3 regions of the Streptomyces sp. C1-1 genome follow, and region 1 is predicted to be linked to each of the others. Evidence: riboswitches for the same ligand, from Rfam matches in the RefSeq annotation. Region 1 holds a riboswitch; each other region holds the start of a gene.
The links. A riboswitch is a leader RNA that binds a small molecule or an ion and turns the genes downstream of it on or off. The one in region 1 is predicted to bind S-adenosylmethionine.
Positions count from the first base shown of each region.

Region 2: it holds a riboswitch for S-adenosylmethionine, as region 1 does, so the genes downstream of both, ACQF4J_RS43500 (amino acid ABC transporter permease) here and ACQF4J_RS33000 (aminotransferase class V-fold PLP-dependent enzyme) in region 1, are expected to answer to the same signal.
Region 3: it holds a riboswitch for S-adenosylmethionine, as region 1 does, so the genes downstream of both, thrC (threonine synthase) here and ACQF4J_RS33000 (aminotransferase class V-fold PLP-dependent enzyme) in region 1, are expected to answer to the same signal.

Region 1 covers NZ_CP189826.1:7,274,182-7,284,551, reverse strand. The annotation lists gene ACQF4J_RS33030 (NlpC/P60 family protein) at 1-839, opposite strand, end outside; gene ACQF4J_RS33025 (C40 family peptidase) at 1,067-2,101, opposite strand; gene ACQF4J_RS33020 (NYN domain-containing protein) at 2,312-3,655, opposite strand; gene ACQF4J_RS33015 (hypothetical protein) at 3,692-3,931, opposite strand; gene ACQF4J_RS33010 (rhomboid family intramembrane serine protease) at 4,087-4,821, shown strand; gene ACQF4J_RS33005 (Lrp/AsnC family transcriptional regulator) at 4,818-5,099, shown strand; gene ACQF4J_RS33000 (aminotransferase class V-fold PLP-dependent enzyme) at 5,124-6,485, opposite strand; SAM riboswitch class IV at 6,624-6,740, opposite strand; gene trpD (anthranilate phosphoribosyltransferase) at 6,816-7,880, opposite strand; gene ACQF4J_RS32990 (cytochrome bc1 complex cytochrome b subunit) at 8,020-9,654, opposite strand; gene ACQF4J_RS32985 (cytochrome bc1 complex Rieske iron-sulfur subunit) at 9,651-10,370, opposite strand, start outside.
Region 2 covers NZ_CP189826.1:9,532,606-9,542,975, reverse strand. The annotation lists gene ACQF4J_RS43505 (amino acid ABC transporter ATP-binding protein) at 1-296, opposite strand, end outside; gene ACQF4J_RS43500 (amino acid ABC transporter permease) at 293-1,273, opposite strand; SAM riboswitch class IV at 1,598-1,706, opposite strand; gene ACQF4J_RS43495 (glutathione S-transferase C-terminal domain-containing protein) at 1,772-2,635, opposite strand; gene ACQF4J_RS43490 (putative leader peptide) at 2,861-2,971, opposite strand; gene ACQF4J_RS43485 (LLM class flavin-dependent oxidoreductase) at 3,111-4,442, opposite strand; gene ACQF4J_RS43480 (aliphatic sulfonate ABC transporter substrate-binding protein) at 4,439-5,497, opposite strand; gene ACQF4J_RS43475 (ABC transporter ATP-binding protein) at 5,540-6,271, opposite strand; gene ACQF4J_RS43470 (ABC transporter permease) at 6,268-7,155, opposite strand; gene ACQF4J_RS43465 (TauD/TfdA dioxygenase family protein) at 7,152-8,048, opposite strand; gene ACQF4J_RS43460 (hypothetical protein) at 8,832-9,509, shown strand; gene ACQF4J_RS43455 (LLM class F420-dependent oxidoreductase) at 9,506-10,370, shown strand, end outside.
Region 3 covers NZ_CP189826.1:5,515,292-5,525,661, forward strand. The annotation lists gene otsB (trehalose-phosphatase) at 1-300, shown strand, start outside; gene ACQF4J_RS25310 (alpha,alpha-trehalose-phosphate synthase (UDP-forming)) at 288-1,685, opposite strand; gene ACQF4J_RS25315 (glucosyl-3-phosphoglycerate synthase) at 1,749-2,693, opposite strand; SAM riboswitch class I at 2,863-3,017, shown strand; gene thrC (threonine synthase) at 3,036-4,322, shown strand; gene ACQF4J_RS25325 (MoaD/ThiS family protein) at 4,436-4,711, shown strand; gene ACQF4J_RS25330 (cold-shock protein) at 5,154-5,360, shown strand; gene groL (chaperonin GroEL) at 5,720-7,342, shown strand; gene ACQF4J_RS25340 (NADH:flavin oxidoreductase) at 7,517-8,635, shown strand; gene ACQF4J_RS25345 (carboxylesterase/lipase family protein) at 8,761-10,290, shown strand; gene ACQF4J_RS25350 (hypothetical protein) at 10,324-10,370, opposite strand, start outside.

The DNA of each region.
Region 1 (10,370 bases):
CCGGCGTACCGCTGTTCCTGCGAGGTGCGCGGCAGATGGATGCCGGCGTGCGCGTACGACCACTGCATCAGGCCCGAGCAGTCGAAGCCGGAGGGACCGGCGGCGCCCCAGACGTACGGCTTGCCGAGCGCGGAGCGGGCCGCGGCGATGGCGGCGGCCGCACGGCTGTCGGGCGGGACGACACCGCTGAGGTCGGGGATGCCGTCGCGGCCGGAGCGGGAGGCCCGGTCGTAGGCGGCGCGCTCGGCGTACGGCAGGGAGTTGAGCAGTTCGCGGGCCCGGGCGAGCTTGTGCTCGACGGTCCGCTTGTGCGAGATGACCGCCTTGCGGCTGCGCTCCAGTTCGGCGAGCTTGCGGGCGGCCTCCGTGCGCTCCTGGGCGAGTTCGCGCATCGCGGACTGCAGGTCCTTCAGCTGGTCGGCCTGGCGGACGCTGATCCGGTCGAGGACGGAGGCCTTGTCGAGGTAGTCGGCCGGGTCGTCGGAGAAGAGCAGGGCGACGGTCGGGTCGATGCCGCCGGAGCGGTACTGGGCGCCGGCCAGCGAACCGAGCGTCTCCCGCATGGAGTTGACGCGCAGCTGCCGGCGGGCGATCTTGTCCTGGGCGTCGCGCACCTCTCGGCGCAGGGTGCCGGCGGTCTCGTCGGCCTTGTCGTAGGCCTGGGTGGCCTTCTCGGCCTCCTCGTAGAGACGGTCCACCTCGGCCTTGGTGTCGCCGTGCGGCGCGGCGTTCGCCGGCACGGCACCGAGGGCGGCGGCCGCGGCGGACAGAACACACAGGGCGGCGCCGGCGCCCCGGTTGAACCCGGACGACGGTGCAAGGCTGCGATGGGACCCCACGCGACCCGCGCTCCTTCCGTTGGCGACAGGAACTGCCTCTCCGCCGTGGCGGGGAAACGCGGCAGACAGTAGCCGCGCGGAAGGGCCCCGGCCAAAGACCTCCACGGCCACACACAGTGACGCCCCGCCTCTGACGCAGGTCATCGGCGGGGCGCGGGGTCAGCGCGAGTTGTCGTAATTCGCCCGTTCGGGGGTCGTGTTGTGACCGGGTCGACGGGGTGCCGGCGTCAGATCCGCACGCCGAACTGGAACGGCATGTTGCCCATCGACTCGTAGCGCACGTTGGTGCCGGTGCGGGGGGCGTGCAGGACCATGCCGTTGCCGGCGTAGAGGCCGACGTGGTGCAGGTCGCCGTAGAAGAGCACGAGGTCGCCGACCTTGAGCTGGCTCTGGCTGTAGATCCTCGTGCCCGCGTTGGCCTGTTCCTGGGAGGTGCGGGGGATGGTGACGCCGGCCTGGGCGTAGGCCCAGGAGGTCAGGCCCGAGCAGTCGTAGGAGGCGGTGCCGGTGGCGCCGTAGGAGTAGGGCTTGCCGATCTGGGTCTGAGCGGCGTGGAAGGCGGCGAGGGCCCAGTTGGAGGAGGCCGTCGTGTTGCCGAGGTCCACCCGCTGGCTCGCGCTGCGGCTGGCCCGCTGGTCCGCGGCGGCGAGGGCGGCGCGCTCGGCGGCGGTCAGGGAGTTGAGCAGCTTCTGCGCCTGGGCGAGCTTGCCCTGGACGTCCTTCTTCTGCGCGGCGAACGCGGCACGGGTGGCGGCGAGGTCCTTGAGCTTGTCGGAGGCCTCGGAGCGCTGCTGCGCGAGCTCGCGCTGCTTCTCCTGGATCTTCTTCAGCGCATCCACCTGCTGGGCGCTGAGCTGGTCCATGGTGGACGCCTTGTCCAGGTAGTCGTCGGGGTTCGACGACAGGAACAGCTGGACGGAGGAGTCGATGGTGCCGGTGCGGTACTGCGCGGCGGCCGCCAGGCCTATGGAGTCACGGAGCTCGTTGAGCTCCTCCTGGCCACGCGCCACGTTGTCCTGGATGGTGGAGATCTCCTTCTGGAGCTTCTCCTGCTTCTCCTTGGCGCCGTTGAGCTTCTCGGTGGCCTGCTCGGCCTGCTCGTAGAGCTTGTCGACCTTCGCCTTGACCTCGTCCTTGGAGGGCTTCTCGCTCGGCGCCGCGTTGGCGGCGTTCGCGCTGAAGGCAACGGCTGCAGCGGCTGCTGTGGTGAGCACGGTCACACGCGCTCGGCTCGGCTGCTTGGGTCGACGGTGGGACGCCACGGAGGTGAACTCCTTCTTTTGAGTGATCACCCGCTCGGAGGTTCGAGGCCAGACCCTAGTGACCTACTCGTGATCAGTTCAAATCCTCAGGAGCAAAATCTCGTCACGGCATGCATTCTTTACACACAACTCACATGCAGTGATGCGCGGTTGACACTACGTTGCGTGACGATACCGCCAATTCGGGCATCGGGCCCGCAAATTCGACCTTCAGGACAGCCGCCGCAGAAGCATGGCAGACGCGACCGGCCGGGCGCCCGCCCGGGCCACCCCGTCGGCGACCTCCCGGTCGGTGGAGGCGACGATGACGGGCCGCCCCGGCGGCTCGGCGCGCACCAGCTGCCGGATCAACTCGTCGGCGGTGACACCCGGCTTGGAGAACAGCACCCGCACGCCCCGCGGCGGCGCGAGCAGCACGGGAGCGGCCAGCTCGGCCCCGTCGAAGACGCAGGTGACCTCGGCGCCGGTCTGCGCGGCGAGCTGCGAGAGCTGCCCCAGCAGCCTGAGGCGCTGCTTCTCCAGCGGCATCTGGGGATAGCCGGTCTTGGTCACGTTGTAGCCGTCGACCACCAAGTGCGCCTGCGGCAGGGCCAGCAGCTGGTCGAGAACGGCCGGATCGTGCTCGGACAGGGCGCGAGCGGCGATGTCCTTCGGGGTCATTCGTCCCGGTTCCACCGCATCCACGGTTTCCGCGGGTCTCACGGACACGGGAGGCAGGGCGAGTTCCCGCCGGAGTCCCTGCGCCGCGTCGAGAACGGTGTCCAGAAGCAGACGGACGCGCATGTCCTCGACACTGCGCCCCTCCCGCGCTGCTTTGCGCGTGGCCTCCAGGGCCGCCTCCGCCTCCCCGAGCCGCCCCTTGAGCCGCCGGCTCTCGGTCTCGGCGAGGGACACCTGCGCCTGCGCCTCGGCGCGCACGGCCTCGATCTCGCCCTGGACCTTGCGCAGGGCGGCCTCGCCGCGTTTGACGTCGCTGAGGGCGGCGCGCAGCTTGCGGTGAAGCGATTCCGCTTCCTTCTTGGCGGACTCCAGCTCCAGGCGCAGCCGCTCGGTCTCGGCGCGCGTCTGGTCGCGGGCGGCGGCGAGCTCCTCGCGCAGCCGCTCCAGCTCGGCGCGGCTCTCCTCGTCGGCGCGCTCGGCGTCGGCCCGCTGGGCCTCCTCGCCGGCCGCGGTGACGAGCTTGACCCAGCCGGTGGGCCGCAGAACATAGGCCGCGGCCGCCACGTCGAGCGGATCCGCGGCCGGGGGCGGCGAGCCGGAGTCGAGGGCGCCGGCGAGCTCCGGCTGGACCTCTCTCAGCTTCTCCCCGATGCGCTGCCGGAACAGCGGATCGGTCTCCAGCGCGGCCGCCATGGCGTTGCCCGCGAACTTGGCCCGCCGGTTCGGGGCGAACCGGGCGTACTGCCTGAGCTGGGCGGGCAGTTCGGCGACGGTCAGGCCGCCGAACCCGTCGGAGACGATCTGCACGACTCTGCGGCGCACACCGTCGGGCAGCGGACGGTCGAGCACCTCGGCGGCGCCGTCGCCCGGCCCCCCGCCTTGTGTCTCCACCATCCGTCACACCCCATCAGCTGTGCGGGGCCGCTCCCGTCAGGAGTCGGCGCCCGGCCTGTCCACGAGTTCCACCTGATCCACCGCGTTGCACCAGCGGCAGCGCACCGACTCGATGGTCTCACTGACCACCTCGCGCTCCTCGACCTTCGGCTCACCGGCGAGGTCGAGGTGGACGTACTCGACGACCTTCGACGAGCGGGTCACGTCGAAGCGCGTGAGGTTGCCGCAGAGGGTGCAGCGCCACCGCGTCGTGGCGGTCGGCAGGGGAACCGTCATCGTGACTGTGCTCTTCCTTCTAGTGTCCGTGACGCGCCAGTTTCCCTGGAGCGTGTGGCCGTAACCCTACGGCCTGGCGGCAACCTGCCGCTGGTGCGTCCACGGCGGCGAGGCGGTCTGTGCGGCTGCGTCCTGTTACGTCATGCTCTGTGTTCATGATCGGCACCTGGAGCGCGACCGTCAGCAGATCGATCCGGCGTCCCTCGGCGCCCGTGACCTACGCGCTGATCGCGCTGTGCTGCCTGGTCTTCGTGGCCGGCCCGGCGGCGGGCCTGAATCCCGCCTACGGCTCCGGCGACGCGCTCCTCGCCGCGCAGCGCGCCTATTTCCACCGCTGGGGCGTGGTGCCCGCCGAGCTCTTCGCGGGCTCCCCCAGGGCCGCCCTGACCCCCGCGACGGCCCTCTTCGTGCACGGCAGCTGGGTGCACCTGCTGGGCAACATGCTCTTCCTGTTCGTCTTCGGTGTGATGACCGAGGAACGCATGGGCCGCGTGCGGTTCACCGTCTTCTACGTCGGCTGCGGCTACCTGGCCCTGCTGGGGTACGCGGCGGCCAATTCCACCTCGGGGCAGTCGCTGGTCGGCGCGTCCGGGGCGGTCTCGGCGGTCCTGGGCGCCTTTCTGTACCTCTTCCCGGGGGCCAGGGTCACAAGCCTGCTCCCGTTCCTCTTCTTCCTCCCGCTGCGCTTCCCCGCGTGGGTCGTGCTGCCGTTCTGGGCGAGCCTGCAGTGGCTGGCGGCGGGGCGGGCGCCGGACGGGCCGGGGGTGGCGTACCTGGCGCACCTGGTGGGCTTCGGGCTGGGCTTCGTCGGCGCGTGGGCGGGTTTGCGACGTACGACTAAAGTGAAGGCCGCCCCAGCTCCGGCCCCCGAGGGAGAGAACCAGCCGTGATCACCGCGATCGTCCTGATCAAGACCAGCGTGGACCGGATCCCCGAGATCGCGGAGCGGATCGCCGCGCTGGACTCCGTCAGCGAGGTCTTCTCCGTGACCGGCACCTACGACCTGATCGCGATGGTGCGGGTGAAGCAGCACGAGGACCTGGCGGAGGTCATCCCGGGTTCGATCAGCAAGATCCCCGGTGTCGAGGCCACGGACACGCACGTCGCGTTCCGCACCTACTCCCAGCACGACCTGGAGGCGGCGTTCGCGATCGGTCTCGACTCCTGACCGCCGCCTCCTGACACCGTCCGGTCAGACCGCCGGCACGCAGCGGCCGTCCTCCGTGCGGTAGGTCCACTTCGCGCCGGCGCTCACCAGTTCCTTCACGGCGCCGACGAAGCGCTCGACGTGCTCGTCCGGAGTGCCCGCGCCGAAGCTCACCCGGATCGCGTTCAGGGACTTCTCGCCCGGCGCGGCCTCGGGGGCGCCGCACTCGCCCTGGGTCTGCGGGTCGGAGCCGAGCAGGGTGCGGACCAGCGGGTGGGCGCAGAAGAGGCCGTCGCGGACGCCGATGCCGTACTCGGCGGAGAGGGCCGCGGCGAAGTGGGAGCTGTTCCAGCCCTCGACGACGAAGGAGATGACGCCGACCCGGTCGGCGTCATCGCCGAAGAGGGACAGCACCTTCACCTGCGGGACCTCCGCCAGCCCCGCCCGAACCTTGCCGATCAGGTACCGCTCGCGGGCCACCAGGGTGTCGAAGCCGGCCTCCGTGAGGGCCTTGCAGGCCGACGCGACGGCGTAGGCGCCGATGACGTTCGGGGAGCCGGCCTCGTGACGGGCCGCGCTCTCGTGCCACTCCACGTCCACTCCCCCGTCCTCGCGCCGGGTTACCTTGCGGCTGGCGCCGCCGCCCGCGAGGTAGGGGTCGGCCTCGCGCAGCCAGTCGGCGCGACCGGCCAGGACTCCGGCCCCGAACGGGGCGTACAGCTTGTGGCCGGAGAAGGCGATCCAGTCGACGTCCAGGTCACGGACGGAGACGGGGTGGTGCGGGGCGAGCTGGGCGGCGTCCAGGACGATGCGGGCGCCGTGCGCGTGCGCCGCCGCGGCCAGCTCGCGCACCGGCCACAGCTCGCCGGTGACGTTCGAGGCGCCGGTGACGCAGACCAGGGCCGGGCCGTGGGGGTCCCGCTCGGCGAGGGCGCGCTCCAGGGTCTCGACCGCCTGCCGCGGGGTGCGCGGGGCGTCGAGGTAGCTGACGTGGGCGTCCTGCCAGGGCAGCAGGCTCGCGTGGTGCTCGGTCTCGAAGACGAAGACCCGGCAGTCGGCGGGCAGGGCGCGGGCGAGGAGGTTGAGGGAGTCCGTCGTCGAGCGGGTGAAGACCAGCTGGTCGTCGGCGCGGCAGTCGAGGAACTCGGCGACCGTCCCGCGGGCGTTCTCGAAGAGGTCGGTGGACAGCTGGGAGAGGTAGCCGGCACCGCGGTGGACACTGCCGTAGTACGGGGCGTAGGCCGCGACGTCGTCCCAGACGCGCTGCAGGGCGGGCGCGCTGGCCGCGTAGTCGAGCGCCGCGTAGGTCACCTCGCCACCGGTGACGAGCGGGACGGTGACATCCCTGCCCAGAACGGACAGAGGGGCGCAAACGGTCTGGGCGGAGGCAGCGGTGGAGACAGACATGGGGGAACTCCCGTGAAAGGGCACGCGCGTGCGGGCCGGAAAGAGAAAAGGGGTGCGCGGAGGCGGGGCTCTGCGGCCCTATCGCATTCGCTTGCTCACGGAAGACTCCTCGACGACCAGGATCCCCGGTTCGTGAGGGATCCGCGCTTGCCGTAGACCTCGCTGCCTACGGCCTGGTCTTCACCCGGGGCACCCCGCCACGGACGGAGGGTTGCCGGACAGTCGGCCGGGGCCTCATGACTGTCACTCATGACCTGGTACAGGAACGTACGTGAAGTGATCGCGGTCCCGCAACCCGTGTCCGGATGACGGGACCGCGCTCGACTGCCGCTACGCGTTGCTGGCGGCCACCCAGCGCTCCAGCACGCGCTTGGCCGCGCCGGAGTCGACGGACTCGGCGGCCTTCGCCATGCCGGCCCGCAACTGGTCGGCGAGGGACGCCCCCGTCGGCTCGAGGGCCACCAGGGCGGCCGCCGAGTTCAGCAGGACGGCGTCCCGCACGGGGCCCCTCTCGCCGTCCAGGAGCCGCCGTGCGACTTCCGCGTTGTACGACGGGTCCCCGCCCCGCAGCGCCTCGACCGGCACCAGGTCGATGCCGACGTCACGGGGGTCGAAGGACTCCTCGGCGACCTTGCCGTCCCGGACGATCCAGACGCGCGACGTGGCCGTCGTCGTCAGCTCGTCGAGGCCGTCGTCGCCGCGGAAGACCAGGGAGGAGTTGCCGCGCTCGGCGAAGACGCCGGCCACGATCGGCGCCATGCGCGGATCGGCCACGCCCACCGCCTGCGCCCGCACCTTCGCCGGGTTGGTCAGCGGGCCCAGCGCGTTGAACACCGTGCGGATGCCCAACTGGCCCCGGGCGGCGCCCACATGACGCAGCGCCGGATGGAACTTGATGGCGAAGCAGAAGGTGATCCCGGCCTCCTGGGCCACCTCGGGAACCCGCTTCACGGGCAGCTCCAGGTTGACGCCCAGCTTCTCCAGGACGTCGGACGCCCCGGACGCCGAGGACGCGGCCCGGTTGCCGTGCTTGACCACCCGCGCCCCGGTGCCCGCGACGACGATCGACGACATCGTGGAGATGTTCACCGTCTTCGCGCCGTCGCCGCCCGTGCCGACGATGTCGACGGTCGGGCCCGGCACCTCGATGACGTTCGCGTGCTCGTACATCGTGCGGACCAGGCCGTTGATCTCCTCGACCGTCTCGCCCTTGGCCCGCATCGCCACCACGAAGCCTGCGATCTGCGCGTCGGTCGCCTCGCCGCGCATCATGAGGTCCATCGCCCAGGCGGTGTCGTCGGTGGACAGGTCCTTGCCGTTCAGCAGGCCGTTCAGCAGCAGGGGCCAGGAGCGGCCCGCCGCGGTGTCGCCTCCAGCGGGGGTCACAGCGCTCATGGGGCCGCTCCTGATGGTCGTAGACGTGTCGTGGACGTAACGCAGTGTGTGCCCACCCTATCCAGGTCGGGGCACGGGGAAGGGCCCCCGTCCGAAGATCGGACGGGGGCCCTTGGTGTGCGCGTGGCGAGCGCAGCGATCAGTGGTGGCCGTGGCCGCTCGTGATCTCCTTGTACTCCTCGACGGTCGGCTTCGGGATCTGGGACTCCTCGCCGAAGTACGCCTCGCTGAGCTTGGCGCGCAGCTTCTGGGAGCCCTTCACCTTGCGCTCGACGCCGTTGGCGTCGACCGTCGGGCCGAGTTCGACCGGCTTGTACTGGTCGTGCGCCGTGAGGGTGTGCAGCGCCTCCTGGCTGAGCGGCTCGTGCACCTCGATGAACTCACCGTGCGGCAGGCGCTTGATGATGCCGGACTCGCGGCCGTGCAGCACCTTGTCCCTGTCCCGGCGCTGCAGGCCGAGGCAGATCCGCTTGGTGGCGACGAAGGTGAGCACCGGCACCACGAAGAAGCCGACGCGCACGAACCAGGTGATCGCGTTGATCGACAGGTGGAAGTGCGTGGCCCACAGGTCGTTGCCGCCACCGACCATCAGCACGAAGTACCAGGAGATCCACGCGGCACCGAACGCGGTACGCGTCGGGGCGTTGCGCGGACGGTCCAGGATGTGGTGCTCGCGCTTGTCGCCGGTGACCCAGGACTCGATGAACGGGTAGACCGCGATCGCGACCAGGACCAGCGGGAAGACCACCAGCGGGATGAACACGCCCAGGACGAGGGTGTGGCCCCAGAGGTTGATCTCCCAGCCCGGCATCGTACGGATCAGGCCCTCGGAGAAGCCCATGTACCAGTCGGGCTGGGCGCCGGTGGACACCTGGTCCGGACGGTAGGGGCCCATGGCCCAGATCGGGTTGATCGAGGCGATCGCCGCGATGGCGGTGATGACGCCGAAGACCAGGAAGAAGAAACCGCCGGCCTTCGCCATGTACACCGGCAGCAGCGGCATGCCGACGACGTTGTTGTTCGTCTTTCCGGGGCCCGCGAACTGCGTGTGCTTGTGGTAGAAGACCAGGATCAGGTGGCCCACCATCAGGCCCAGCATCAGGCCCGGCAGCAGCAGGATGTGGACCGAGTAGAACCGGGCCACGAAGTCGCCGCCCGGGAACTCGCCGCCGAAGAGGAACATCGACAGGTACGTGCCGACGACCGGCACGGACAGGATCGCGCCCTCCATGAAGCGGACACCGGTGCCGGAGAGCAGGTCGTCCGGGAGCGAGTAACCGGTGAAGCCGGTGAACATGCCCAGGACCAGCAGCAGGAAGCCGAACAGCCAGTTGACCTCACGCGGCTTGCGGAACGCGCCGGTGAAGAACACGCGCATCATGTGCACGAACATGCCCGCGAGGAAGATCAGCGCGGCCCAGTGGTGGATCTGCCGGATCAGCAGACCACCGCGCACGTCGAAGGAGATGTGCAGGGTCGAGTTGAACGCCTCGGACATCATCTGGCCCTGCAGCGGGATGTAGCTGCCGTGGTACACCACCTCGTTCATCGACGGGTGGAAGAACAGCGTCAGGTACACACCCGTGAGGATGAGGATGATGAAGCTGTACATGCACACTTCGCCCAACATGAACGACCAGTGGTCGGGGAAGATCTTGCGCATGTTGGTCTTGGCCAGGGAGTAGATCCCCAGTCGGCCGTCGGCCCAGTCGGCGACGCGCTCGCCGGCCGGCGATTTGCCGCGCCGGGCCTCGGTGTTTTGGTTGGTGCTCATCCGCGCTCCCAGAAGGCAGGACCGACGGGCTCCTCGAAGTCGCCGAGCGCTTCGAGGTAACCGTCACTGTTCACGCCGATGCGCAGCTGCGGCAGGGCGTGACCGGCGGGGCCGAAGATCACCCGGGCACCGTCGGAGAGGTCGAAGGTGGACTGGTGGCAGGGGCACAGCACGTGGTGCGTCTGCTGCTCGTACAGGGAGATCGGGCAACCGACGTGGGTGCAGATCTTCGAGTACGCGACGATGCCCTGGTAGGACCAGTCGAGCTCCTGCTTGTCCTTGATGTTCTCCGGCTGCAGCCGGACGATCATCAGGGCCGCCTTGGCGATCTCGGTCTGGAAGTCCTCGTCCTTCTCCTCCAGGCCCTCGGGCTTGGCGAAGGTGAGCGAGCCGACGGCGACGTCGGAGGGACGCAGCGGCTCGTTGGTGTTCATGTTGACGAGAAGCTTGCCCTTGGACCAGAGCGTGTGGCGGAGCTTGGTGCCCGGCAGCGGACCGAGGTCGCGCAGCAGCATGACGCCGGAGAGCGGGAACAGGGCCAGCGCGCCGAACATCGTGTTGCGGATCAGCTTGCGGCGGCCGAGCGCGGACTCCTTGGCGCCCTGCCTGAAGTCGGCCATGACCTTGGCCTTGACCTCGGGCGAGGCCTCGATCGGGTGCCGCTCGTCCGCGACCTCCACGTCGGACATCAGGGTGCGGGCCCAGTGGACCGCGCC
Region 2 (10,370 bases), 2.3 Mb from region 1:
GTGAGGATGGCCCGCTCGCTCAGCTCCTTCAGCCGCTCGCCCTGCCGCTTCACGCCGATCGGCTCGCCGTTGATGCTGACGTGGCCGATCTCGGGCTTCTCCAGGTGGTTGATGACCCGCAGCAGGGTGGACTTGCCGGAGCCTGAAGGGCCGAGGATCACCGTGACCTCGCCGGGGCGGACGGTCAGGTCGACGCCGTCCAGAACCCGGTGGGTGCCGTACCACTTGTGCACGTCGTGGACCTCGACGGTGGCGGCTTCGACGTCCGCCAGGGCGTCGAGGGTCTTGGCGGTCATACGGCGGCCTCCCGGCGGATGCGGGCCCGCAGGTCGGTGAGACCGGTGCGGAGCTTCTGCAGTCGCGTCGGCGGCAGGCTCCGGGTGGCACCGCGGGCGTAGTACCGCTCGACGTAGAACTGGATGACGGAGACGACGCTGGTCAGGATCAGGTACCAGACGGTGACGACCAGCAGCAGCGGCACGATGTCGCCGGGGTAGGTGGAGCCCATGGTCTGCGCGGAGCCGAACAGGTCGAGCAGGGAGACGTAGAAGACCAGCGAGGTGCCCTTGATCAGGCCGATGAGCTGGTTGACGTAGTTGGGGATGATGGAGCGCAGCGCCTGCGGAAAGACGATTCTGCGGAACTGGTAGCCCTTGGGGAGGCCGAGGGCCGCGGCCGCCTCGTGCTGGCCCTGGTCGACGGAGAGGATGCCGCCGCGCACCACCTCGGCCGCGTAGGCGGCCTCGTTGAGGCTGAGGCCGACGACGGCGACGACCATGTCGGTGGCGAGTTTCGACTCGTCGAAGGAGAAGAAGGCCGGCCCGAAGGGGATGCCGACGCTCAACGTCTTGTACAGGGCACTGAAGTTGTAGAGGAAGATCAGTACGACGATGAGCGGGATGGAGCGGAACGCCCACACGTAGGTCCAGCTGACCGCACGCAGCACCGGGCTCTTCGACAGCCTGGCCAGGGCGAGCAGGATGCCGCCGATCAGGCCCAACACGGCGCTGTAGGCGGCGACTTCGAGGGTGATGAGGAGGCCGTCGAGGATGGTCGGCCGCAGGAACCAGTAGCTCCAGCGGTCCCACTGGTAGAAGGGGTTGGTCACCAGTCCGTGGACGAACTGGGCGACCAGGATCAGGACGACCGCGGTGGCGATCCAGCGTCCCGGCCGCCGCAGCGGCAGCACCCGCTGGGCGGTGAGGACCTTGGGCGGTTCGGCGGCGGTGGGCGCCTCGGGCAACGTGACGGTGGCGCCAGGGGGTTCGCTCATGGTGGGCTCCGGCTGGGTGGGCACACCCCGGAGGCGCGGCGGCGTGCGGGGACGCACACGGCGGCGCAGGACCGGGGGTGGGGAGGGCAACGGCACACCGCGCGGGCGGTGTTCGTCGGGGAGTGCGGGGCTGCGGGGAGGGTGTCAGCCCCGACAGCGGGCACGGCCCGATGCGGTACACAGTGCGCTGTTGACGCGGAGCAGATCGACGGCGCGGTTCGCGACGAGCACGTTCGCGTACGTCCGTACGCAGCCCTGGGAACGGCGTGCGGCCGTTCTGGGAGCTGCGTACATGGCGTCACCGTCACTGTTCCGGCCCTGTGGGCCTCGCGCTTACCGATGTGTCATCGGCCGGGTCGTCACCTGGGGCACCCCACCGCGGTGCGAGGGTTGCCGGTCAGCAAGCCAGGGCTTGTCGCTGACACTCATGACCGTTCTGGGCCGTAGTTAAGACAACTGCCCGAACGTATGTCAACGCCGGTCCAGCAGGTGGAACGGCTAACGGGTCGAGTGCGCCGCCCAGTCGAGGATCTGGACGGCCGATCCCGCGGCCTCCAGCCCCCGGCACTGGGCGTGGTGACGGCGGTCGATGCCGTCGAGGTCGAGGTGGGCGCCGAAGGCCGGGTGGGCGGTCAGACGGCGGGCGTAGGACCACAGTACCGGGTGGCCGGCGATGCGTTGGACCGCGGCGGCGTCGAGGTGGTGGCGGTGCACGGTGTCGAGCCGGACCAGCGCGACCCACAACTCGACGTCGGCGGCGGTGACTTCGTCGCGGAGCAGGTAGGTGCGGCCGTCGAGCCAGCGGTCGAGGGCGCCGAGGGTCTGCAGCAGCGTGGCCAGTGCCATGTCACGTTCCGCCACTTCCCCGCCCACGGCCCCGGCCCGCTGCGCCGCCCGCTCGATCCCCTCCACGCACATCCGCTCCACGGCCTCGATCTCCGACTCCGCGCCGCACGGGTAGAGCGAGGAACCGCCGGTGTCGAAGCGGTGGGCGAGGTCGCGCATGATGTCCCGGTCGTGGGTGCTGACGATCCGCCCGGACCAGCCGTCACTGAGCACCGGCGCCGCGGCCGGGCCGCGGTAGTGGTGCGCGCTCGCCTCGTACAGCGGACGCAGGGCCGAGTGGCCGCCCTCGGGACAGTCGGGGACGGCGGGCAGATAGGTCACCGGACAGACGGCGTCCAGGCCGAGCAGGGTGTGGGTGACGGCGATGCGCAGCCCGTCGGGACACGCGGTCGACAGATGGAGCCGGTAGCGGCCGGGAACGGCGTAGTGGCCGCTGCGTGCGTCCCTGCCGATGCGGCCACGGAAGGCGGGCGCGGGCCGGACGGACACGTGGGCGGCCGGCGAAGTGACGGTCATGACTCTCCCCGAAAGCGGGCGCGGACGTACGCGCGGCGGATGCGACATCGGGCTGGGCCCCGTGGCCGCATCCCCTCCTCCACCCGGCGGGCGGGCCCGGCACTCGGTGCCGGGCCCGCCTGGGCTACGGGGATGCGACGACGGAACCCCAGGAGCGGGGCTCACCTGGGCACGCCGAACGGCACGACGTTCCAGGGGAAGCCGTCGGCGCGGGAAGGGCGCAGGTCAGCCCATGGGGCCGAGCGCGCTGCAGACGCGGAGCAGGTCGATGTGACGTCGGGAGGTCAGCAGAGGCGAACGGCTCACTCGGACGGTGACCGGATCAAGGCGCCTCATATTTCCCTACCTGTTCACTAGGATTCCTTACTGAGTGTCGATCTGACGGCCACCGACGTCAAGGGGGCCGTCCCGCATCGCGGACATCCCGGTGGACGGCGGCTCGCTCGCTCAAGGCACCCGGCCGGCACGGGAGGGGTCAGACATGGAACTGGTTCGCCGGGACCGGGAGCCCGTAGTGCTCGCGGAGGGTCGTGCCCTCGTACTCCTCTCGGAACAGGCCCTTGCCGCGCAGGATCGGCAGCACCTGCTCGACGAAGGCCGCCAGGCCGGACGGCAGCGCCGGGGCCATGATGTTGAAGCCGTCCGCGGCACCGCCCTCGAACCTGGCGATGATCGTGTCCGCGACCTGCTCGGGCGTACCGACGAACTCGAAGTGCCCGCGGCCGCCGCCGAGCCGGGAGATGATCTCCCGCACCGTCAGCCTCTCGCGTGCCGCCAGGTCGATGATGAGGTCGGAGCGGCTCTGCGAACCCTCCAGTTTCGGCCTCGCCAGGATGGACTGCGGTAGCGGCCGGTCGAGTTCGAAGACCGACGGCTCGGTCTCGAACACCGCGGCCAGCTGGCGCAGCCCGTACTCCGGGATGCGCAGCTCGTCGAGCTGCCGTGCCAGGGCGCGGGCTTCCTCCTCGGTCGACCCGATGTAGGGGACGATGCCCGGCAGGACGATCACACCGTCCGGATCGCGCCCGGCGGCCCGGGTGCGTGCCTTGATGTCGGCGTAGAAGGCGGCGGCGCGCTCGTACGTGGTGTGCGCGGTGAAGACGGCCTCGGCGTGACGGGCCGCGAAGTCCTTGCCGTCCTCCGAGGAACCCGCCTGGACGAGCAGCGGGTGACCCTGCGGCGGGCGCTCGACGTTGAGCGGACCGGCGACCTTGAAGTACGTGCCCTCATGACCGAGCCGGTGCAGCCGGGCGGGGTCGGCGTAACGCCCGGCCGCCTTGTCCGCGACGACGGCCTCGGCCTCCCAGCTGTCCCACAGCGCCTTGGCGACCTTCAGGAACTCGTCGGCGCGGGCGTAGCGCTGGGCGTGACCGGGGCGGTCGTCGAGGCCGAAGTTGGCGGCCTCGACGGCGCCCGCCGAGGTGACGATGTTCCAGCCGGCGCGGCCGCCGCTGACGTGGTCGACGGACGCGAGCCGGCGGGCGAGGTTGTACGGCTCGTTGTACGTCGACGACACCGTCGCGATGAGGCCGATCCTGCTGGTCGCCTGCGACAGCGCTGTCAGCAGCGTGAGCGGCTCCAGCTGGCCCGGCGGCCGGAACTCGCCGGTGCCGATGAGGGCCGGACCGTCGGCGAGGAACAACGAGTCGAACTTGGCGCTCTCGGCGAGGCGCGCAAGTTCGATCCAGTGCCGCAGGTCGAAGTCGGCGCGGGGATTGCTGTGCGGGAGCCGCCACGCCGCCTCGTGGTGGCCCGCTTCCATGAGGAAGGCGTTGAGGTGCAGCTGCCGCCGCCGTCCGGCGCTCATGAGGTGACCTTGAGCTTGGAGCTGTCGTAACCGGCCGGGAGGAGGTTGTCGGTGATCGACTCGACGTCGACCTTCGTGGTGATCTGGCCCGCGTCCAGGAAGGCGTCGGCGAGGTTCTGCTCCAGTTCGATGTCCGACTGCGCCACCGGGGTGACCCGGTTCGAGTAGGCGGCCAGGGACGCCTTGGCGTCGGCGAGCGGGATGCCCTGCTCCTTCGACAGTGCCTGCGCGTACTTGTCCGGGTTCTTGACGGCCCAGGCGAACTCCCGGGACAGCCTCTTCAGGACGTCCGTGAGAGCCGCACGCTTGGTCCTGTCCTTCAGCGAGGAGTCATTGGCGACGTAGTAGCTGCTCGTCTGGTCGATCGGGGGCAGCCCCTTCACCAGGATTCGGGCACCGTTCTTGACCGCGATCGCGGACTGCGGGTTCCAGATCGACCAGGCGTCCACCTTGCCGGTGTTGAACGCGGTCGCGCCGGCCGCCGGGTCGAGGAAGACCAGTTTCACGTCCTTGGGGGTGAGGCCGACGCTCTTCAGGGCGTTGAGGGCCAGACCGTGGGCCGAACTGCCCTGCGGGACGGCGATCTTCTTTCCCTTGAGGTCCGCGGCCATCCTCAGCTTGGAGCCTTTGGGCACGATGATGTTCTCCACCGCCTGGTCGGGCGTGAGCGAGCGGTTGACGGCCACGATCTTGAAGCCGTACTCCTTCGCGGCACCGGTGATCGGTGGTACGTCGCCGACGCTGCCGAGGTCGATGTCGCCCGAGGCGGCGGCCTGCACGAGCGGCGGGCCGTAGGTGAAGCGGGCGAACTTCACCTTGTAGGGGGCGTTGTCGAACACGCCGGTGACCTTCGCGAGTTCCTGGCTGCCGTCACCGCCGTTGTCGCCGATGGTGAAGGTGTACTTGCTCCACTCGGGGTGCTTGACGTCGCCGGCGTCGGCCGCGTTGCTCAGAGGCGCGGCCGTGTCCGACGACGACGATCCGCAGGCGACGAGAGTGCCCGCCAGGGTGAGCGAGCCGATGGTGGCGATGAGTCTGCTTGTTCTTCTTCGCATGGTTGTCGTGCTTTCTGTGCCGGGTGAGGGTGTTGGGGGAGGTCAGTGGCGGCCGGCGAGGCCGAGGTCCGCCAGGAGCCGTGCGCGGAGTTCCTCGCGGGCGACGCTCGCTTCGCGGTCGGGGGCGGGGAGGTCCACCTCGTGCGAGGCGCCGATGCGGCCGTTGCCCATGACGACGATGCGGTCCGCCAGGGCGATCGCCTCGTCGACGTCGTGCGTGACGAGCAGCATGGCGGCCTGGTGCCTGCTGCGCAGCGCGCGTACGAGGTCGTGCATGCGCAGCCTCGTGATGGCGTCGAGCGCCGCGAACGGCTCGTCGAGCAGCACGAGTTCGGGTTCCGAGACCAACGCCCGGGCGAGCGACACCCGTTGGGCCTCCCCGCCCGAGAGTTCCTTCGGCCACGCCTTCTCACGGCCCGCGAGTCCGACCTCGGCGAGCACGTCGCGGGCCCGCTGTTCGGCGTCGGACCCGTACAGTCCGAGCGTGACGTTGCGCAGCACCCGCTGCCACGGCAGCAGCCGGTCGGCCTGGAAGACGATCGCGCGCCGGGCCGGGACCTCCACCCGCCCGCCGTCGGGCCGGTCGAGGCCGGCGAGCAGACGCAGCAGGGTGCTCTTGCCGCAGCCCGAGGGCCCGAGCAGGATCACCAACTCCCCGTCCGAGATGGTGAGGTCGAGGCCGTCGAGCACCGTCCGGTCACCGAACCGGCGAACCACCTGCTCGACGACAACTCCGGTCTGCTGACGAAACCGCGGTGCGATCGTGCTGCTCATGACGCCTCATAACCGGGGCGCCACCGCAGCAGCACCCGCTCGAGAGCCCGGACGAACTGGTCGGCGAGCAGACCGAGGAGCGAGTAGATGACCAGCCCCACGAAGACCTGGTTGGTCTGCAGATACGTCTGCCCTTGGGTGATGAGGAAGCCGAGCCCCTTGTCGGCGTTGACCGTCTCGGCCGCGACGAGGCCCAGCACGCTGTACGCGAGGGAGAATCGCAGGCCGACCAGGAACCCCGGCAGGGCTCCGGGCACCAGCACGCGCGTCACCAGGCGCCAGTTGCCCGCGCCCGTCGTGCGAGCCATCTCGATCAGCCGCTGGTCGACGCCCCGGATCGCGGCGAACAGGTTGAGGTACATCGGCACGCCGGCGCCGAAGGAGATCAGCAGCACCTTGGTGAGTTCGTCGATGCCGAACCACACGATCATCAGCGGCAGCACGGCGAGGAGAGGGATCGTGTTGAGCACCTGCACGAGCCCGTTGAACAGGTACTCGCCGCTGCGCAGCAGGCCGCCGAGCACGCCGGTGACGATGCCTGCCGTCAGGCCGATGGCGAGACCGATACCGGCCCGCTGCAGCGAGACGGCCAGGTCGGGTCCGAGGACGCCCTGCTGCCACAGGTCGACAGCCGACCGCACGACCGAGGTCGGCGCCGGAGCGTACGTCTTCGACACCACCCCGGCCCGGGCGAGCACCTCCCAGGCGATGAGGACCACGACCGGGGTCGTGTAGATGCCCAGCGGCCAGCGCAGGCGCTCGCGCAGTCTGCTGAAAGGTGTTCGGCGGCGGGCGCCGCGCGGCAGGAACACCTCCCGCGCGCTCGTCGTCCCGGCGGCCGGACGCTCGGTGGCGGCCGGTGCCTTGAGGCCGAGCTCGGTCATGCCGCCACCGCCAGCAAAGCGCTGTAGTGCGAGGAATCGCCGACGAGCTGCTCGCTGCGGCGGCCGTCGGCACCGGTGGGCACCTCACCGGCGACCGTCACCCTGTTGAGGCGGCGCGGGTGGCCGTCGTAGTTGTCGACCCCGTAGTGCTGGGTGATCCGGTTGTCGAAGATCAGCAGCTGGTTCGGGGACCACCTCCAGCGCAGGATGTTCTCCGGACGCGTCACGTACGACTGCAGGACGCGCAGCAGATCGGCCGACTCGCCGCTCGAAAGGCCGACGATCCGCTTGGCGAACCCGCCGATGAACAGGCCGCGTTCACCCGTCAGCGGATGTACCCGCACGACCGGGTGCTCCGCCTCGTACGGCGTCGAGACGAAGACGCGGTCGTACTCCTGCCGTTCGGCGGTCGCGGCCGGGGGTCGCGCGTAGTCGTACTGGTTCGTGTGCACGACGCGCAGTGAGTCCGCGAGGGAGCGCAGCGCTTCGGGGAGGTCGCGGTAGGCCGCGGCGGCGTTGGCGATGAGCGTCTCGCCGCCGTACGGCGGGACCACCACGGATCGCAGCGTGGTCAACTGGGGCGGGTTGACGACGAAGGTGACGTCCGTGTGCCATTCGTTGGCCTTGGAGGTCTCACTGTCGACGGCGAGCACGTTCGTCGTGCCGTCCGCCGCCGGCACGTTGGGATGAGCGGTCGTCAGCTCGCCGAACCAGCCGGCCACGCGCTCCTGGTCGGCGTTGTCCAGGCGCACGTCGTCGAACACGATCGCCTTGTGCTCGTTGAGGGCGTCTCGGAGCGTGGTGATCGTCGAGAAGTCCGGCGACGTCGTGAGGTCGACGCCCTCGACGACTGCGCCGATACGGCCGGTGAGCTTACGGATGGACAGAGGCATGAGGGGTCCCTCTCGGACGGATGGACACACCGAGGTGTGCCGACGGTTTGGTGCCGGCGCTGACAGTGCGCAGGACTGATCGACCGGCGTACGGAGTCGTCCGGGCCGGTTCAGAGGATGTGCGTACTCCCGGATCGCCACGGCCGTTGTCTCAGCGACCGCGCTGACGTACGCCGACGCGCTCCCCGCTCGTACGGCGCGAAGAGCTCACAGGGAGATGGGTACTTCGATCCCGTGGGGAGGCAATGCGGAAGGGGCGGATTCACACGCCTCGGGCCGCCGCGGGCCGACTACGCGCCCCGCCGCTACCGACGACCACTCGCCGGGTCAGCGACAACAAAACGCGCTGGAGACGTGCGCCAGATCGATGTGGCGCCGCCGAGTCAGGTCCACGCGCGGGTTCATGGCAGGGGAGTCCAGCAGACACCCACCTCGTCGGTCAATGCCTACCCGGTCGGGTCTTGCATTGCGGACACGCAGTGCCGCACACGTCCGGTCGGATGTGACTCCGCCATGTCCGACCTTGACACTCGCCGGGGCAGGCGACGTACGTTGAAAAGGAAATCCCTGACCACCGGAGGCTTTGATGCACGTACTGGGCGCGGCACCGCGCGGTACGTGCACCGGTGCGCGACTCATCACCCGACGGCATGTCGACTTCTGCCGTACCTCCTCCGCGGTCTGTCCTTCCGTACACGTCTGACATCTGCCGGCCGTCCCGCCGGCCGTCCCCTCGTGGCCCTGTCGCCGCGAGTCCTCCTGTGTTTCCCGGAAGGAACCCCGTTGTCCAGCCCTGCCCTGCACCTCGCCGTCGAGATCGACGGTGACGGAACCCATCCCGCGGCCTGGCGCCGCGCCGCCCACTCCCCCGAACAGCTGCTCACCCCGGGCCGCGTGGCCCAGGTCGCCGCCGTCGCCGAGCATGCCGGGTTCACCCTGATCACCTTGGACGACGGCGTGCTGCCGCCCGGCGCCGCACCGGATTCGGTGGGCCGCATCGGCGCGGTGGAACGGGCCGCCTTCGAGGTGGCGCTCGACACGCCGGAGTCGACCGGCGCCGAGCGCGTCGGCGACCTCGAACGGCACGCACCGTGGACGGCGGAGGCACACGGCTGGTCGCTGCGCGAGACCGTCATCGCGCTCGGGCCGCAGCGCGGACACGTCGGCACTCCGTCCGGCCTGGCCGACAAGTTCGCCCACTTCGTGCGGCACGGCGCGATCGACGGCTTCACCATCACGCCGTACCTCGTCCCCGACGGCCTCGACGACATCGTCGACCTGCTCGTCCCGGAACTGCAGGAACGCGGGGTCTACCGCACCGAGTACACCGGCACCACCCTGCGCGAACACCTCGGCCTGCGCGCACCTCTCGACACAGGTCCAGGACACATGACTGACAAGAAGTTGTCACACGCGGACCGGAATGCGGCTGCGTCCGGCGCCCGTTCTGGATTGACATGACTGTTGGAGTAGCGCTCAACGCGGCCGACGCGCCCAACCAGGTCGACGCCACCGTTCAACTGGCCCGGGAGGCCGCGGAGTCCGGACTCGCGTCGGCCTGGTTCGGGCAGACCTTCGGCGCGGATTCACCCCAGCTCGCGGCGATCGTCGGACGCGAAGTGCCCGGTCTGCAGGTCGGCACGTCGGCGATCCCCGTCTTCGGCCGGCACCCGCTGCTGGTCTCCAGCCAGGCCCAGACCGCCCAGGCCGCGACCCACGGCCGCTACCACCTCGGGCTGGCCCTGGGCACGAAGCTGCTGACGGAGACCGGCTTCGGCCTGCCCTTCGAACGGCCCATCGCCCGACTGCGCGAATTCCTCACCGCCCTGCGCCAGTTGACCGAGACCGGCACGGCCGACTTCCACGGCGAGCTGCTCACGGCCACCACCCCCGTCCCGGCGCGGGTACCGGGCGCGGAGAGAGGCGTGCCGCTGCTGGTCGCCGCGATGGGACCGCAGGCGCTGCGGGTCAGCGGCGAGCTGGCGGACGGGATCCTGCCCTACCTGGCGGGACCGCGCGCCCTGGCGGACCACATCGTGCCCGCCTTGCACGCCGCCGCCGAGGCCGCGGGCCGCCCGGCACCCAGGGTCGTGGCGCTCGTGCCCGGTGTCGTCACGGACGACGTGGACGCGGTGCGGGCCAGGTTCACCGAGAACCTCGCGTTCTACGAACAGATCCCGTCCTACGCCCGTGTCATCGAGCTGTCGGGCGGCCGGCGAGCCGCCGATCTGGCGGTGATCGGCGACGAAAAGACCGTCGAGGCCGAGGTACGGCGCTACCGCGACGCCGGCGCCACGGAGGTCGTGTTCTCGTCCACCGAGA
Region 3 (10,370 bases), 1.8 Mb from region 1:
ATCGTCGAGCCGGGCCGTCTCGTCCTGGAACTGCGCCCGCCGGGCATGGACAAGGGCGTGGCGCTCACCCGCCACGTCCGCGAGACCGGCGCGTCGGCGGTCCTGTACGCGGGCGACGACCTCGGCGACCTGCCGGCCTACGCGGCGGTGGACGGACTGCGGTCCGACGGCACGCCGGGGCTGCTGGTGTGCAGCGGCAGCGACGAGGTGACGGAGCTGAGCCGGCGGGCGGACCTGGTGGTCGACGGACCGGCCGGGGTGGTCCGTCTGCTGACCACCCTCAGCGCTCAACTGGCCTGATCGAGAAGCGCGTTCAGCTGGTCGAGGAACCACTGCGCCGGCGGCAGCGCGGTCGCCGACGCGGCCAGCCGCTTGGCGCGCTCGGCGCGCTCCCCGGCCGGCATGGTCAGCGCGGTGTGCAGGGCGCGCGCCGTACCGATCACGTCGTACGGGTTCACCGTCACCGCGTCCTCGGCCAGCTCCTCATACGCCCCCGCCTCCCGGGACAGCACCAGGGCGCACCCCTCGTCGGAGACGACCGGGATCTCCTTGGCGACCAGGTTCATGCCGTCCCGGATGGGGTTGACCAGGGCCACGTCGGCCAGCCGGTAGGCGGCCAGGGAGCGCGCGAAGTCGTCCTTCACATGGAGCACGACGGGGGTCCAGCCGGGCGTCCCGTACCGGGAGTTGATCTCGTCCGCCACGCGCTGCACCTCGGCGGTGTAGTCCCGGTAGACCGCCAGGTCCTGCCGGGAGGGGTAGGCGAAGGCCACGTGCACCACCCGCTCGCGCCACTCCGGGTGGTCCTCCAGCAGCTGCCGGTAGGCCAGCAGCCCGCGCACGATGTTCTTCGACAGCTCGGTCCGGTCGACCCGCACGATCGCCTTGCGGCCCGCCCCGATCTCCTCCCGCAGGGACGCCATCCGCTCTTCGACGTCGGCCTCGTGGGACCGGCGCCGCAGGAACTCGGCGTCGGCGCCGAGGCCGTGCACACCGACCCGTGTGTCCCCGAGGCCGCCCACGAGCGCCGTACAGGCCGTGAACGCCTCCGCCCAGCGGCGGGTCAGGAAGCCCAGCCGGTCGGCGCCGAGCATGCCGCGCAGCAGCTGCTCGGCGATGTCGTCGGGCAGCATCCGGAAGTACTCCACCGGCGCCCACGGCGTGTGCGAGAAGTGCGCGATCCTGAGGTCCGGCCGCAGCTCCCGCAGCATCCCCGGCACCAGGCACAGGTGGTAGTCCTGCACCAGCACCGCGGCGCCCTCGGCCGCCTCCTCCGCCAGCGCCTCGGCGAAGGCCCGGTTGTAGGTCTCGTACGACGCCCACTGGCGCCGGAACTCCGCGTCGAAGACCGGCTCCAGCGGCGTCTGGTACAGCATGTGGTGGACGAACCAGAGTACGGAGTTGGCGATGCCGTTGTACGCGTCCGCGTGCACGTCCGCCGGGACGTCGAGCATCCGCACGCCGGACTCGCCCTCCCCGCGCCGCACCGCCTCCCGGTCGCCGTCGGACAGCGCCGAGCACACCCACAGCGCGCCCGCGTCCGGCCCGATCGCCGACAGGCCGGAGACCAGCCCGCCGCCGCCCCGCTTGGCGGTCAGCGAGCCGTCCTGCTGGAGTTCGTACGAGACCGGGCCGCGATTGGACGCGACCAGCACCTGATGGGCAGCGCCGTGCGAGGAAGCCATACGCCTCAACGTAGCCCGGTCCACAAACGCATAAACGTGCGGACCACCCGGTCCGCGTATGCCTTACGCCACCTTGCGTCTCGCGTACTCCGCGATCTCCGCCATCGGCGGCCGCTCCTCGGTGTCCACGGAGTAGGTGCGCGGCTCGAAGCCGTCCGTGCTCCGTTCGAACTGGGTGAGGGAGGGGCGGACGAGGTGGCCGCGGGCCAGGCGGAGCTGGGCCGTGCGGTAGATGGCCGCCGCCATCCGCCCGAGGGCCTGGCCGTCCTGGTGGCGGTGTTTGCGGACGCCGACGTCGACCTGGGCCAGCGCGTCGAGGCCCACCAGATGCAGGGCGTCGATCAGCATGCCCAGCTCGATCCCGTACCCGACGGGGAACGGCAGCTGTTCCAGCAGGCTGCGCCGGGCCGCGTACTCGCCGCCGAGCGGCTGTACGAAGCCGGCCAGCTGCGGCCAGTGCATGTTGAGCAGGGGGCGGGCCATCAGCTCGGTGACCCGGCCGCCCTGTCCCCGCGCTCCGCCGAGGGGACGGTCGTACATGCCCTTGACCAGGTCGATCCCGGGGTCGGTGAGCAGCGGGCCGACGATCCCGGAGACGAAGTCGGAGGAGAACTCCTTCAGGTCGGCGTCGATGAAACAGACGATGTCCCCGGTCGTGACCAGCAGCGAGCGCCACAGGACCTCGCCCTTGCCGGGGACCGTCGGGATGCGGGGCAGGATGTCGTCGCGGTGCACCACCCGCGCGCCGGCCGCCGCGGCGACCTCGGACGTGCGGTCGGTGGAACCGGAGTCGACGACCACGATCTCGTCGACGAGCGGGACCTGCTGCATCAGGTCGTGGCGGATGATCGCGACGATGTCGCCGACCGTCTCCTCCTCGTTCAGCGCGGGCAGCACGACGGAGACCGACTGGCCCGTGCGCTGCTTGGCGGCCAGGATCTGGTGGAGAGGGCGATCGGTCACGGACCAGGAGCGGGTGCTCAGCCAGCGCTCGACTTCTTCCAGCACGTAGGCGGCTCCTCTGCGTTCTCTCGGCGAAAGGACCGGATTGTGATCCATCTCGCGGTTCGGACGGCTATCTCAACTGTCCTGGCCTTCGGTTACAGTCTTGAACAACGCTGATGACCATCGCATGTCGGGGGTCGTCCCGCGTTCAACGAGTTCAACAACCACATACCGCTCATCCAGAGGGGCAGAGGGATACGGCCCGATGAAGCCCCGGCAACCCTCCAGCCGGTCTCGTAGATCAACGTTGATCATTCCGCGAGGCTCCCGGCTAGGGAAGGTGCCAAATCCGTCTCACGGCGAGATGCGTCGTGAGGAAGATGAGGAGAAAGGGCCTCGCCTCACATGGCTGCGCAGACTGTTGCAAGCACCACCGACTCCACGACCGTAGACCTCGGGCCCGCCTCGGCGCTTTCGTGCCGCGAGTGCGGTCACCGGGTGCCGCTCGGCCCGGTCTTCGCCTGCGAGGAGTGTTTCGGCCCGCTCGAGATCGCCTACGACTTCTCGGCCTACGACACCGAGGAGCTCCGCAAGCGCATCGAGGCGGGACCCGCGAACATCTGGCGCTACGCGCCGCTGCTGCCCGTCCCGGCGGACGTGGCGGACAAGCCGAACATCAACCCCGGCTGGACCAAGCTCGTCAAGGCCGACAACCTGGCGCGCGAGCTCGGTGTCACCGGCGGTTTGTATGTGAAGGACGACTCCGGAAACCCGACGCACTCCTTCAAGGACCGGGTCGTCGCCCAGGCACTGGAGGCCGCGCGCGCCTTCGGCTTCACCACGCTCTCCTGCTCCTCCACCGGCAACCTCGCGGGTGCCGTCGGCGCCGCCGCGGCCCGCGCCGGCCTCCGCTCCTGCGTGTTCATCCCGCACGACCTGGAGCAGGGCAAGGTCGTCATGGCCGCGGTCTACGGCGGCGAGCTCGTCGGCATCGAGGGCAACTACGACGACGTGAACCGCTTCTGCTCCGAGCTGATCGGCGACCCGGCCGGCGAGGGCTGGGGCTTCGTCAACGTCAACCTGCGGCCGTACTACGCGGAGGGCTCCAAGACCCTGGCGTACGAGATCTGCGAGCAGCTCGGCTGGCGGCTCCCGGACCAGATCGTGGTGCCGATCGCCTCCGGCTCGCAGCTGACGAAGATCGACAAGGGGCTGCAGGAGCTGATCAAGCTCGGGCTCGTCGAGGACCGGCCGTACAAGATCTTCGGTGCGCAGGCCGAGGGGTGCTCGCCGGTGTCGGTCGCCTACAAGGCGGGTCACGACGTGGTCCGGCCGCAGAAGCCGAACACCATCGCCAAGTCCCTCGCCATCGGCAACCCGGCCGACGGGCCGTACGTCCTGGACATCGCGCGCCGCACGGGCGGTGCCGTGGAGGACGTGACCGACGAGCAGGTCGTCGACGCCATCAAGTTGCTGGCCCGCACCGAGGGCATCTTCGCGGAGACCGCCGGTGGCGTGACCGTGGGCGTGACGCGCAAGCTCATCGAGAACGGCGTGCTGGACCCGGCCCTGACCACCGTCGTCCTCAACACCGGCGACGGCCTCAAGACGCTGGACGCGGTGGCGGGCACGGGGTTGACCGCGACCATTCGGCCCAACCTTGATTCGTTCCGTGAGGCCGGGCTCGCCTAGCCGATCTTTCGTCTGCGGGCCGGTGGGGGCTGGTCGCGCCCACGCGGCGGTAGCCGCACACCGAACACAGCCCCGCGCCCCTCGGGGCGCTTACCTGACCGGAGGTCTTGAACATGAGCGTGTCCGTCCGCATCCCCACCATCCTGCGCACCTACACCGGCGGCCAGGCCGAGGTGAGCGCCGAGGGGGCCACCCTCGCCGAGGTCATCGCCGACCTGGAGAAGAACCACACCGGCATCGCCGCCCGTGTGCTGGACGACCAGGGCAAGCTGCGCCGCTTCGTCAACGTGTACGTCAACGACGACGACGTGCGGTTCGAGCAGGGTCTGGAGACGGCGACCCCGGACGGTGCGGGCGTGTCGATCATCCCGGCCGTCGCCGGCGGCTGACCGAATGACCGATCATTACCTTCGGTAACGCCGGTTACGAAGAGTTCATCGAATTGCCCCCTCCGTGAGAGAAGCGGAGGGGGCAATTCAGTGTGGTTGAGCGCGGTACAGTTGGGGAACGCGCTACTGATCTCCGGATCGGAAGCCCAGAATTCCTGCCGCGTACCCATCGAGATGCAGCCAAAGTGTGCATGTTTTTCGCGGCTTTTGTTCCTTTTATGGGGCCCGACTTGCCCTGAATTCGGGCGAATTCTCACTACATTCCGGAACCCTGCCGTCCAGAATTCTCGTCCGATTGACCTGTTGCAGACGGCAGTTGGACAGATACATTCAGCCGCGGTCGACGCGTTCCGGCGCACGCCCCCAAACCGTGGGGGGTGAGGTCTGACCCGGATCCGCGAAGTGCGGATCTGTGCAAGGGCCAGTAATAGGGGAGTTAGGCATGGCTCAGGGCACCGTCAAGTGGTTCAACGCGGAGAAGGGGTACGGCTTCATCGCGGTCGACGGTGGTGCGGATGTTTTCGTCCACTACAGCGCCATCCAGATGGACGGGTACCGCACCCTGGAAGAGGGCCAGCGGGTCGATTTCGAGATCTCGCAGGGCCAGAAGGGGCCGCAGGCGGACATGGTCCGACTGGCGACCAGCTGAAGCACGCGCCGGGTAGATAGCAGCGTCGTTCTTCTTTTCTTCGGAGGGCTCGTACCCCATGGGGAGTCATGGGTGCGGGCCCTCCGGCATGCCCGCATTCCGCACGGCCGGACCCCTGTCGCGCGCCGCGGGTCCGCCCGGCGCCCACGGGCCCAGTCCGCGGGAGGCGCTTGCACTCGGCAGGGGCGAGTGCTAATCATTGGCGTTAGCACTCTGAAGGTGAGAGTGACAAAGAAGGACCGGGTCGGTGAGGCCCGCAGGCCGGGTGGGGCAAGGAACCCACGGGTCGGCGAGCCGTCCGTCGCGGGCGCGGGCGCGGTCCGAAGGAATCACCCCCAGTCCTGGAGGGACCACTTCACATGGCCAAGATCATCGCGTTCGACGAGGAGGCGCGGCGCGGCCTCGAGCGCGGCATGAACCAGCTCGCGGACGCCGTGAAGGTGACGCTCGGCCCCAAGGGCCGCAACGTCGTCCTCGAGAAGAAGTGGGGCGCCCCCACGATCACCAACGATGGTGTCTCCATCGCCAAGGAGATCGAGCTCGAGGACCCGTACGAGAAGATCGGCGCCGAGCTGGTCAAGGAAGTCGCCAAGAAGACGGACGACGTCGCCGGTGACGGTACGACCACCGCGACCGTTCTCGCCCAGGCCCTGGTCAAGGAGGGCCTGCGCAACGTAGCCGCCGGCGCCAACCCGATGGCCCTCAAGCGCGGTATCGAGAAGGCCGTCGAGGCCGTCTCCGGTGCCCTGCTGGAGCAGGCGAAGGATGTCGAGACCAAGGAGCAGATCGCTTCGACGGCCTCCATCTCCGCCGCCGACACCCAGATCGGCGAGCTCATCGCCGAGGCCATGGACAAGGTCGGCAAGGAAGGCGTCATCACCGTCGAGGAGTCCCAGACCTTCGGTCTGGAGCTGGAGCTCACCGAGGGTATGCGCTTCGACAAGGGCTACATCTCGGCGTACTTCGCCACCGACATGGAGCGTATGGAGGCCGTCCTCGACGACCCGTACATCCTGATCGCCAACTCCAAGATCTCCTCGGTCAAGGACCTGCTCCCGCTGCTGGAGAAGGTCATGCAGTCGGGCAAGCCGCTGCTGATCATCGCCGAGGACGTCGAGGGCGAGGCCCTGTCGACCCTGGTCGTCAACAAGATCCGCGGCACCTTCAAGTCCGTCGCCGTCAAGGCCCCGGGCTTCGGCGACCGCCGCAAGGCCATGCTCGGCGACATCGCCATCCTCACGGGCGGCGAGGTCATCTCCGAGGAGGTCGGCCTCAAGCTGGAGAACGCCACCCTCGACCTGCTGGGCAAGGCCCGCAAGGTGGTCATCACCAAGGACGAGACCACCATCGTCGACGGTGCCGGCGCCAGCGACCAGGTCGCGGGCCGCGTGAACCAGATCCGCGCCGAGATCGAGAACAGCGACTCGGACTACGACCGCGAGAAGCTGCAGGAGCGCCTGGCGAAGCTCGCCGGCGGTGTCGCGGTCATCAAGGCCGGTGCCGCCACCGAGGTGGAGCTCAAGGAGCGCAAGCACCGCATCGAGGACGCCGTCCGCAACGCGAAGGCCGCCGTCGAGGAGGGCATCGTCGCCGGTGGTGGCGTGGCGCTCATCCAGGCCTCCTCGGTCTTCGAGAAGCTGGACCTGGAGGGTGACGAGGCGACCGGCGCCAACGCCGTGCGCATCGCGCTCGAGGCCCCGCTGAAGCAGATCGCCGTCAACGCCGGCCTCGAGGGCGGCGTCGTGGTGGAGAAGGTCCGCAACCTCACCCCGGGTCACGGCCTGAACGCCGCGACCGGCGAGTACGTCGACCTGGTCAAGGAAGGCATCATCGACCCGGCGAAGGTCACGCGCTCTGCCCTGCAGAACGCCGCCTCCATCGCCGCGCTCTTCCTCACCACCGAGGCCGTCATCGCCGACAAGCCGGAGAAGGCCGCCGCGCCCGCCGGTGGCGGCATGCCGGGCGGTGACATGGACTTCTGATCCGCCTGACGGCTGATCAACGTCCTTACGGAGGGCGGCACTTCCTGCTCCGGCAGGGGGTGCCGCCCTTCGGCGTGTCCGGGGTCACAGGGCGGCCGGAAATGCGGGGACGCGTGCGGCGGTTGACGTTGACGCAGTGTCTATGCGTATGCACATACCGAGGAGTTTCCCCACGTGACCGCCACCACCTCCCGCGCCGCGGAGATCCTGTCCCGTCCCACCGCGATCAACGGCCTGACCGTCCCCAACCGCATCGTGATGGCGCCGATGACCCGCCAGTTCTCCCCGGGCGGCATCCCCGGCGAGGACGTCGCGTCGTACTACTCCCGCCGCGCCGCCGCCGGTGTCGGTCTGATCGTCACCGAGGGCACCTACGTCGGCCACGAGTCAGCCGGGCAGAGCGACCGCGTCCCGCGGTTCCACGGCGAGGAGCAGCTGGCGGGCTGGCAGAAGGTCGCCGAGGCGGTGCACGCGGCGGGCGGCACGATCGTCCCGCAGCTGTGGCACATCGGCATGGTGCGCGAGCAGGGCCAGCCGCCCTTCCCCGCCGCCCCCGCCGTCGGCCCCTCCGGCCTGGTCACCGCCGGTGCCGAGCCGACCGGCCGGGCGATGACCCAGCGGGACGTGGACGACGTCATCGGCGCGTTCGCCGCGGCCGCCGCGGCCGCCGAGCGCATCGGCTTCGACGGCGTGGAGATCCACGGCGCGCACGGCTACCTGGTCGACCAGTTCCTGTGGGCCGGCACGAACCGCCGCACCGACGCGTACGGCGGTGACCTCGTCGCCCGTACGAAGTTCGCGGCGGAGATCGTCGCGGCGGTGCGGGAGACCGTGTCGCCCGAGTTCCCGATCATCTTCCGCTACTCGCAGTGGAAGCAGCAGGACTACACCGCGCGGCTCGCCGAGACCCCCGAGGAGCTGGAGGCGATCCTCACCCCGCTGGCGGCGGCCGGGGTCGACGCCTTCCACGCCTCCACCCGGCGGTACTGGCTGCCCGAGTTCGACGGCGCCGACCTGAACCTGGCCGGCTGGACGAAGAAGCTGACCGGCAAGCAGGTGATCACCGTCGGTTCCGTCGGGCTCGACGGAGACTTCCTCCGCGGGTTCGCGGGCGAGGGATCTCCGCTGCGGGGCATCGACGACCTGCTCGACCGGCTGGAGAGCGAGGAGTACGACCTCGTGGCCGTGGGACGCGCCCTGCTGCAGGACCCGGAGTGGGCCGCGAAGGTGCTGGCCGGCCGCACCGAGGAGCTCGCGCCCTACGACGCGGCGGCGCTGAAGTCCCTGAGCTGAACGGCGAGTCCGCGCCGTCCGCCGACCGCGGCCGGCGCGGAGTCCGCTGGTTTGCTTGATTTCAGCAAGCTTGTTCGTTTGAGTGGATCGGCAGCCTTGCATCCCCCACCCGTGAGGAGCCGACGATGACGACAGCGGAAGGTCCGGTCGTACGCACCGGAGCCGGTGCGGTGCGCGGACGTCAGGAGGACGGGCTGACCGTCTTCCGGGGCGTCCCGTTCGCCGAACCGCCCGTGGGCGGGCTCCGGTTCCAGGCACCGCGCCCCGTGCGGGCCTGGGACGGGACACGGGAGGCGTACGCGTTCGGGCCGCCGCCCCCGCAGGACCTCGGCATCCAGGGCCGCAGGGGCGTGCTGGAGGCGCCCGACGGCGACGACTGGCTCACCGTCAACGTCTGGACACCGCAGGCCGATCCGGCCGCGCTCCGCCCGGTGATGGTGTGGATCTACGGCGGAGCCTACAAACTGGGCCACTCCGGCAGCCCCGGCTACGACGCCCGACGCATCGCCCGCGACGGCGACCTGGTCGTCGTCACCCTCAACTACCGGGTCGGCGTGGAGGGGTTCGCGAGCATCGAGGGGGCGCCCGCCAACCGGGGCCTGCTCGACCAGGTGGCCGCCCTGGAGTGGGTACGGGACAACATCACGGCGTTCGGCGGCGACCCCGGCCGGGTGACCGTGTTCGGGGAGTCGGCGGGCGCGGGGTCGGTGGCGGCGCTGCTGGCGATGCCGGGTGCGCGGGGGCTGTTCGGGCGGGCGATCGCCCAGAGCGTTCCGGGCACCTTCTTCTCCGACGAACTCGCCCGGGACATCGCCGCCGAGATCGCCAAGGAGGCCGGTCTGCCGCCGACGGCGGCCGCGCTGTCCGCCGTGGACCCCCGTCTGCTCACCTCGGCCGGCGAGGCGTTGAGCGCGAAGATGCGGCAGTACGAGGACCGCTGGGGCCAGGTGGCGCCCACGGTCACGCCCTTCTCGCCGGTCGTCGACGGCGAGGTGCTGCCCACCACGCCCTGGCAGGCGCTGGCCGCGGGCGCGGCCCGGGACGTGGACCTGCTCGTCGGACACAACCGCGACGAGTGGCGGCTGTTCCTCGTCATGGGCGAACTGCTCGGCAAGGTCACCGAGGAGCAGGCGGCGTGGGCACTGCGGACGTTCGGGCCCGGCCCCGACGCGGAGCGGGCCTATCGCACCGCCCACCCCGACGCCACCCCGAGCGACCTGTACGAACGCGTCCAGACGGACTGGCTGTTCAACATGCCGAGCCTGCGGCTGGCGGAGGCGCAGTCGGCGGGTGGCGGCCGCGCCCACGTCTACGAACTGACCTGGCCGGCCCCCGGCGCGGGCGGCGTCCTCGGTGCCTGCCACGGCCTGGACATCCCCCTGCTGTTCGGCACGTTCGAGGCGGACCTCGGCAACCTGCTCTTCGCCGGGAGCGGTGTGCCGGCTGAGGCGGAGGAGCTGTCGGCGCGCTTCCGCGCGTCGTGGACGGCGTTCGCGCGCACCGGCGACCCGGGCTGGCCGGCATACGGGGAGCAGGACCGTCTGGTCCAGGTACTGGACGCCCGGCCCGAGGTACGGCCCTACCCCGAGGAGGCCACACGCCGGCTGTGGGAGGGCCACGAGTTCACCGCGCTGCCACTGCTTTCGCGGAACTGACCTTTTCAGGCCTTCTTCAGAGCCAGCAGTCGCTCAGAGGTTGCCCAGCGGCTCGATGTCGACCTTCACCGGGGTGCCCC